DNA from 2 places in the Paenibacillus sp. FSL R5-0407 genome. Region 2 is predicted to be linked to the other one. Evidence: riboswitches for the same ligand, from Rfam matches in the RefSeq annotation. Region 2 holds a riboswitch; the other holds the start of a gene.
The links. Region 2 has a riboswitch for cobalamin ahead of metE (5-methyltetrahydropteroyltriglutamate--homocysteine S-methyltransferase). Riboswitches for the same ligand answer to the same signal wherever they lie in the genome.

Region 1: linked by a shared signal. The riboswitch ahead of NYE70_RS19860 (ABC transporter substrate-binding protein) and the one ahead of metE (5-methyltetrahydropteroyltriglutamate--homocysteine S-methyltransferase) in region 2 are both predicted to bind cobalamin.

What each region holds. Positions count from the first base shown of each region.
Region 1 covers NZ_JBBPAX010000002.1:98,117-102,332, forward strand. The annotation lists gene NYE70_RS19855 (FecCD family ABC transporter permease) at 1-505, opposite strand, end outside; gene NYE70_RS19860 (ABC transporter substrate-binding protein) at 502-1,512, opposite strand; cobalamin riboswitch at 1,713-1,917, opposite strand; gene NYE70_RS19865 (methyl-accepting chemotaxis protein) at 2,035-3,624, opposite strand; gene NYE70_RS19870 (TRM11 family SAM-dependent methyltransferase) at 3,790-4,216, opposite strand, start outside.
Region 2 covers NZ_JBBPAX010000001.1:689,908-694,123, forward strand. The annotation lists gene NYE70_RS03400 (multicopper oxidase domain-containing protein) at 1-809, opposite strand, end outside; gene NYE70_RS03405 (helix-turn-helix transcriptional regulator) at 1,069-1,428, shown strand; cobalamin riboswitch at 1,508-1,704, shown strand; gene metE (5-methyltetrahydropteroyltriglutamate--homocysteine S-methyltransferase) at 1,869-4,175, shown strand.

The DNA of each region.
Region 1 (4,216 bases), on a different contig from region 2:
ATTGCATCACTACTCCCGACAAAATCAGGCTTTCGATCGGTATTTTTCCATTCTCTCTCGCCAGCCACATCACGATCCACAGCGTTGCCGCCCCCGTCAGGAAAGCGACTACCGGCAGCGTGAATATCCCCAGCAAAGAAAACTGCCAACCGAAAAAGATCAATACGGCCGCGCCTACCGCGGAACCCGAGGATACGCCCAACGTGAACGGATCGGCAAGCGGGTTGCGGAGCACCCCTTGAAATGCGGAGCCCGCGACGGCAAGCGAAGCTCCCACCAACAGGCCGAGCAGTACGCGCGGCAGGCGAACCTGCATCACGATTTGCTCCGAAGCCACGCTCCAGTCAGGCTGAATCCACCGCCCGAGACCGGGCAACTGATGGAGCAGGATACGAGCGATTTCCCCGGCAGGCAAGTGAACGGAACCGAACCCGATGCAGATCAGCAGTGAGAATATAAGCAATCCTAGGCCGATAAATCCGTAACCTGCCAGCCTGGTCCTCATGGCTGAATCAGGTCCGGATAGATCGCTTTAGCCACTTCAATCAAACCTTGGGTTACCCGTGGTCCCGGCCGGCTGAGCAAATTGTCGTCCATTGCCACAATGCGATCTTCCTTCACGGCCGTGATCTGATCCCATCCCCCGCGGCCTTTGATAATCTCGGCTAACGTCCGGTTGTTCTCATCTACGACGCTTTTCGCATATAAAATAACGTCCGGATTTGCCTTAATAATATTCTCTTCGTTAATTTCGCTCCAGCCGGTAATGTCGGATGCCACATTTTCCCCGCCTGCAACCTGAATCATCTCATCCATAAACTCTCCCTTGCCTACCGTCCAGCCTGGAGAAAATTCGATATATACCTTTTTCTTTTGATCAGCCGGCAAAGATTTCACGGCCTCGGTCACTTTATCCAATTCGGCCTGCATTTGTGCGGTTACTTCGTTTGCCTCTTTTTGATGATCGGTGATCTCGCCGATCGTCCGGATATTCTCCATCACGCCGTCAATCGTCTTCGGATTGGAGCGGTATACTTTCATCCCCAGGTCGCTAAGGCTCTTGACCGTATCTTCACCGATCAGGTTCCCGGCAAGCACAAGGTCAGGCTGAGCCGCAACTACAGCTTCCACATTCACCTGGAACCCGCCCATTCTTGGCTTGTCCTTTACAGCTTCCGGATAATCGTCATTATCGGAAACTCCGACCACCTGCTCATCCAGACCAAGCGCGAACAGCCCTTCTGTCTCCGATGGCGCCAACGATACGATCCGCTGCGGTGCGGATTCAAACGTAAATTCCGTTCCGAAAGCATCCTTTACCGTAAGCGGATAAGAAGTCTGCTGCCCTTCCTGCTCCGGCGCGGAAGTTTCGTTATTTTGACTCTGTTCCGTTTGTGACGTATTGCCGCTATTATCCGCCGCGTTATTCTTTCCGTTTGTACCGCAGCCGGCCGTAACTAGCAACAACAGCGCCAGCAGCCAAATCCCCCAAATCTTAGTCCATTTCTTCATTTTGTCCCTCTCCTTCGGGTTTCTTTATTAAGAAACGCCTTAACCCTAGCGAAGCCCTATTATTTAAGAAAAAAACCCATCCTGAGCGGATGGGTTACGTCTACAAAGTCATATCGGAGGCCTTGGCTTAATGGCTTGACTGCCCTAGCGGAAAAGCAGGCTCCGTGTTCTAAGCAGAACGTTATCCTTTCCTCGAAGGACCGTCTAATCTCCCGTTGGCAGGTCTCCTGACTATCAGGTTGCGACGAAGTCCGCCTTCCCATCATACTATGGCGTATGGCAGTGGCATCGATGAGCTTCGTCCCTGTACACAGTGGCGGGACCGTGCCGGATTTACACCGGCTTCCCTTTTAACCCGAAGCTTGCGGTTAAGCTTGCTCCAGGACCTACGGGCACTTCTATTCGCTTGAATCAAGGCTTTCTTTCTCTATAGGATTATAGGGGAAAAGACTCAAACTTACAATACTCCCGGGCAAGCTTCATGATCGAATCCCCTGTTTCTCGAGACTCACCCAGGAACTCTTATTCTATTGACAAATCGGCTCCAAGTACGCCGATCACGATATCGTCCTTCACAATAGGAACAGATAAGGTGATGCATCGCCGTTTCGTTATAGCCGAGACATAGCTCTCCGAAATGACCGTCTCCCCGCTCTTTGCACTGCGGAACCATTCACGCCCCTTGGCATTCAGCAATCCCGCCTCCGGAATCGAAATCACAAATGAACCGTCCACCCGGTTTGTCCATGCCGCCTCCAGCCCGGATTCCCGGGACAAGAGCAGCTCCAGAGCGGTCCGGTGATCCGCCTCCAACATCCCGGTGAGCGGCTCGGTTTGCGCAATCTCCTGAAGTTTGCGGGCGTAAGTCAAACCCAGAGCCCGGACCGCCTCCCGTTGTTCTGCCGACTCCTCACCACCGGATGAACCGATCCGGACCGCGTCAAGCGAGGTGATCAGTTCGGCTTGTGCCCGGTGCAAACCACCGGCTACGGTTTGCAGCTTGCCGATATGTATTCTTTGGGATTCCATGCGAGACAACGCACCTTCCACATGGGAAATGCTGCGGCTAAGCGCGGCATGGACATCATTCATCATACTGTCCATATTCCGCGTCATCTCAGTCTGTTCCTTGCTGCGCTTTCCTGTCTCGGCTACGTGATCGTTGATCGCAGCCACTTCATCGGATATAAACAGGATGTCTCTCCCCATGATTTTCAATAACTCAATGCCGTCTAAAGCCGACTTCTTTCCCTCATGCAGCGTTTCCTTGACCCTGTCAACCTCATCCACGATTTGCCGGAACAAGGGAGCGGAGCTGCCGATAGCCTTGCCGCTCTGCTCAGCGAGTTGCCTCATCCGCATGGCCACCACATCGAAACCTTTGCCCTGCTCCCCCAGCCTGGCCGCCTCAATAGAGGCGTTCAGCGCCAGCAACGACACCTCGCCGGATATTCCCTCAAGCTCCCGGTACAGGGCCCCGAGCTTTCGTGTATTGCTCTCAAGATCATTCATAGGGCCGGCAATGGATTGCTGGGATTCCGCCAGCGAGCGGATCGTACCGTCTGCAGCTACGAGCGCCTCCGACATCCTTGAAGCTTCCGACAGCGTCCTTTCGCTGCGGTAACGCAGCTGTTCCGCAGCCTCTTGAATCCGGAATGCGGAAGAAGCTACCTCCTCCATCGCGGCCAGGCTCTCCTGCACTTGTTCCAAAGACCGTTCGCTGCTGGCTTTCAGCTTCATATCCTCAACGGAAGATATATCGGATAAATGCTGGAGCTCCCCGATACTCTCACTCACCTCACCGACGGCAGCTTGCAACCGGTCCGCCGCTACTCGCGATTCGTTCACCATCGCCCCCCATTGGCTTGCCGTCTGCGCTTCTTCGTGCGATCCCTGCGGAGCTGCCGGAGGAATAGAACCGGAAGGGGGTTGTCCTTTCCTCCAGGATATCGGAAGATTCAGGGACAGCATTACAAAACAAAGAACGGCAATCAGGGCCGTCAAAGGAATGTACCAGGAAGAATCCTGCAGCAAAGCCGCCACGAATAATACGATAGCTGCTATAAAGCCAAGCAGACGTACATTTTTTTCGAATACACCAAAATATCTCATTGTCCTCGCCACCTCATGTCAGATTATCTAACATTATAAAGCGGGATTCTGAACTTAAAAAGAGAATTTTATAGAAAAATTAAAAATAATCATAAATTCCCTATGAAAACATCAAATATTTGACACCTCATGTGATATTTATCCGGGTTTTTGACTGGGATTCGGTTATCCCTGACATACCCATATCTTTCGAATGAATGAACCTTTGGCTGCACGGCCGTAGTCCATAATTCTAAATCCGCATGCCAGAATATCCTCCTCTATCTCCTCCGTTGAGATGATTACAGCACGGTCGCTGAATCCCCGCAGGCCGACCAGCATAGATTGTTTGACTTCTTGCGGCAGCACAGAGCACAGATTGTAGGGCATGTCCAGAATCGCCGCATCGTAATGATCGCTCACGTCCCTCATGTCTCCGACGGTAACAAGACTCGAGACATCGTATCCGAAATACGCCAAATTCTCCCGGGCTCCCTTAACGGCCAGCGGATTCAAATCCCGGCCCCGGATGTCTATTCCCATAGATAGTGCTTCGATAAGGACATTGCCCATCCCGCAGCAGGGATCGATCGCCCTAATCCCTGCCGGGTCA
Region 2 (4,216 bases):
AGCCCGTACATCACGTTTTTCGGATTTCCGTCGATATACACCCGGTCCATCGTGGTGCCGACGACATGGAAGGAGGACACTTCGTTAGGTCCTACGTTGGCGACGTACAATCTGACTTGATCCCCAACTTTGGCGAGCAGAGGGTGTTCCTTGAGCGTAAAGTCATCACCGTTAAAAACGACATATTCCGGCGGTTCATTCATGAACGCCTCTTCGTCATGCTCTCTGTACCACTCGCTTTGAACGATTGTATACTCCCGGACGATCTCGGCGTCGCTTTCATACCCGGCCTTCGGTTCGACAATAATCATTCCGTACATTCCGTTGCCTACATGGAGCAGAACCGGACTTGTACCGCAGTGGTACATAAAGACGCCGGGCGTCGTAGCCGGATAAGAGAAATTTCCTTGTTCATTCGGCATCACGTCGACGAATTTTTTGCTCGGGGCGGCATGAACCGCATGGAAATCCATGGAATGGGGCATGTCGGGGTCCATATTTTTCAGTGTAAAATCCAGCGTATCCCCTTCTTTGACCCGAATTACCGGGCCAGGCACCGTGCCGTTAAAGGTCCATGCGTTATAGAAAACCCCTTCCGAAATTTCCACATTGGTCACTTGGGCTGTCATTTCTATATGGACGGTCTGTCCCTCACGCCGGATGACCGGCTCAACCGGAGGTTGATTAACCACAGCAACTTCTTGCTCGGAGCCCGCTTCTTCGGCCGGAATAGCCGGGGAGGGGTACCAGACCGCCAGGATGATGACCAGACAGGAAAGGACCAGAAAGGCGGGTTTTGCATATTTCATAGGCGCAGCTCCTTTCACGGAGAGATATTTAAATTTTTATATTTTAAGACTAAAGGCAAACCGAAATAGCCCTTGTGACGGAAAGCACATTTATACGCATGTCGAAAAATCGTAACAATTGAGGCTAATTATGAGCCTGTTAATATTATTTCAAGATATGAAAAATTCACAATAGAAAATAATATTTTACGCGTATCTAGCCACTATTGTGAAATTTTCACAGTTGAGCTATATTGTTCTTGTAACGGGAGGTGTCAACATGGCATTTATGATCGCCCAAAGGGCATATATCAAGCTATTTTTAATTACAAAAGTGGAGCAGCGCCGGGGATACGGTTATCAAATGCTTGAGGAGTTGAAGCAAGAATTCGCGCCGTTCGGTTACGTTCCTCCGCAAAGCGAAATTTATCGGGCTCTGCACGAATTAGTGCAGGAAGGCGTATTATTTCGGACCAAGCAGCTTAAAGGCAGCGATCCCAGCGTGGATTTCCAGGAGATTGTGCTGTATCAATTTACGGATGACGGTACGGAGAAAGCCGAACTTTACAAAAAGCAGGTGAAAAGTGATCTGGATCGCTGCATCGGGATGTTGAATAAGGCAGTAAGGGATAATTATTAGAACAGCATTTAATTCCGACAAAGTTAGTATTGATTAATAATTGCACATCTTGTAAGATTAGTGAAACGAACTTCACAACTTCATAATTGTGGGAATAGGTGCTTCAGCCGCGGTTGAAGCTTAAAAGGGAAGTCCGGTGCAAATGCCGGCGCGGTCCCGCCACTGTAACAGAGAAGCCGAGATGCAATCATGGCCACTGGTGTTCAAGAACACTGGGAAGGCAGCATCGGGTGATGATTCTGAAGCCAGGAGACCTGCCTATTCTAGCAACACTGCTGTACCTACGGGAGATAGGGAGGTGTTAAAGATGAAAGCCATCGCACATATATACGAAGGTCCTCTTTAGCATTGACTAGAGAGGGCCTTTTTTGCGCACCGCGAGAACATCATAGGAAATGCATAGCTTTGTTAAATTTTATAGGGAAAAAGGGGAGAATTCGATGAGTAAGTATGTCAGCAGTAATCTAGGCTTTCCAAGAATCGGCAGAGAACGGGAATGGAAAAAAGCGATTGAAGCGTTCTGGAACGGGAAAATTAACGAGGGGGAGCTTCACGACCGCCTTTCCGATATTCGCAGGACTCATTGGAGACTTCAGCAGGAAAAAGGGATCGAGCTGATCCCGGTAGGTGATTTTTCGTATTATGATCAGGTCCTGGATATGACGGTGATGTTCGGACTGGTTCCGGAGCGTTTTGAATATGACGGCGGCCCGGTACCGCTCGCCACGTATTATGCCATAGCGAGAGGCAATGAATCGGCCGCAGCGAGCGAAATGACGAAATGGTTCAATACGAACTACCATTATATTGTTCCTGAGCTTGGCGGAAGGGAACCAGAATTGACGAAAAACACACCGCTGGAAGCTTATCGCGAAGCCAAGTCTGAGCTTGGCATCGAGGGGAAACCTGTGCTGCTCGGATTGTACACGTTTTTGAAGCTGTCCAAGGGGACACCTTCCTTTAGTATCGAGGAATGGAGCCGCAAATTACTGCCCTTGTACGTGCAGGTCTTGCGTGAACTGCAGGAAGAAGGAGCATCCTGGGTACAAATCGATGAGCCTGCGCTGGTTACCTCTGTATCGGATGAGGATTTGGAGCTGGTTCAAGAAATTTATGGAGCGATTGCACAAGAAGTTCCGGGACTGGCGGTTTTATTGCAAACCTATTTCGATTCGGCGGAACGTTACGAGCAAATCGTGAGTCTTCCGGTAAAAGGAATCGGTCTCGATTTCGTGCACGGTAAAGCGGGGAACCTTGAGGCGCTTCGTCAATATGGATTCCCGGCGGACAAAACGCTCGGAATAGGACTGATCGATGGCCGCAATATCTGGCGGACCGATCTTCCCGAAGCGCAAGTATTATTAGAAGCGATTGCCGCATTGATTCCGGGTTCCTCTGAATACATCATTCAACCTTCATGCAGCCTGCTGCATGTACCGGTATCGGCACAAGCGGAGAATGGACTGCCTTCCGTCCTTCAAGAATCGTTAGCTTTCGCGGAAGAAAAGCTGGATGAAATTAACGCTTTATCCATTGCAGCGAAGACAGGAGATGCTCCAGCTCCAGCTCTGTTCGCTAAGAGCAAGGAGGCTTTACAACGATTGGCCGGCGATGCATCACGCAGCCGGAGAGAAGTTCAGGAAGCGGTGAGCACCATCTCTGTCCAGCCATCGGAACGAAGCAGTGTTTTTTCCATCCGTCGCTTGAAACAACAGGCCAAATGGAATTTGCCGCTGTTGCCAACGACGACGATCGGCAGCTTTCCTCAAACCGCAGAGGTGCGTGCTGCCAGACAGAAATGGCGCAAGGGCGAATGGTCAACCGAGAAATATGATGAGTTCGTCGCGGCGGAGATCAAGAAGTGGATTGACATTCAGGAAGAAATCGGACTGGACGTGCTTGTCCATGGGGAATTCGAGCGCACGGATATGGTTGAGTTTTTCGGGGAAAAGCTTCCCGGTTTCGCATTTACTCGCGGGGGCTGGGTTCAATCGTATGGAACGCGCTGTGTGAAGCCTCCTCTGATTTATGGCGATGTGGAATTCGACCGGCCGATGACGGTAAAAGAAACGGCGTTCGCTCAGTCGCTGACCTCCAAACCGGTGAAAGGGATGCTGACCGGTCCGGTCACGATTCTAAACTGGTCCTTTGTTCGCAGCGATATATCCAGAGAGACCGTGGCATACCAGATCGCGCTCGCGCTTCGCAAGGAAGTGGAGGCACTGGAGGAAGCCGGGATCACAATGATCCAGGTCGACGAGCCGGCGCTTCGGGAAGGATTTCCGCTTAAACCGAAAGATAGAAGCGCTTATCTGGATTGGGCGGTTAAGGCGTTCAAGATCTCTACCTCAACGGTGCGGGAGACGACACAGATCCACACGCATATGTGCTATTGCGAATTCCATGATATGCTGGATTCCATTCAGGCACTGGATGCCGATGTGATTTCCATCGAAACTTCACGGAGCCACGGCGAGCTCATTCGCAGCTTTGAAGAGAATACGTACCCGCTTGGCATCGGGCTAGGGGTGTATGATATTCACAGTCCCCGGGTACCTTCCGAAGAGGAGATGGTCGCGATGATCTCCCGGGCGCTTCAGGTATTGGATCCCGAACTATTCTGGATCAACCCGGATTGCGGTCTTAAAACAAGAGGCCAGGAGGAAACTGTAGCGGCCTTGAAAAATATGGCTTCCGCAGCTCAACGCAGCAGGAATTCTCTTGCTTCAGCGAGTTTGGGGATATAACTATAGTAAAAATCTTCATTTGACAGGCCGATTTCCATCCT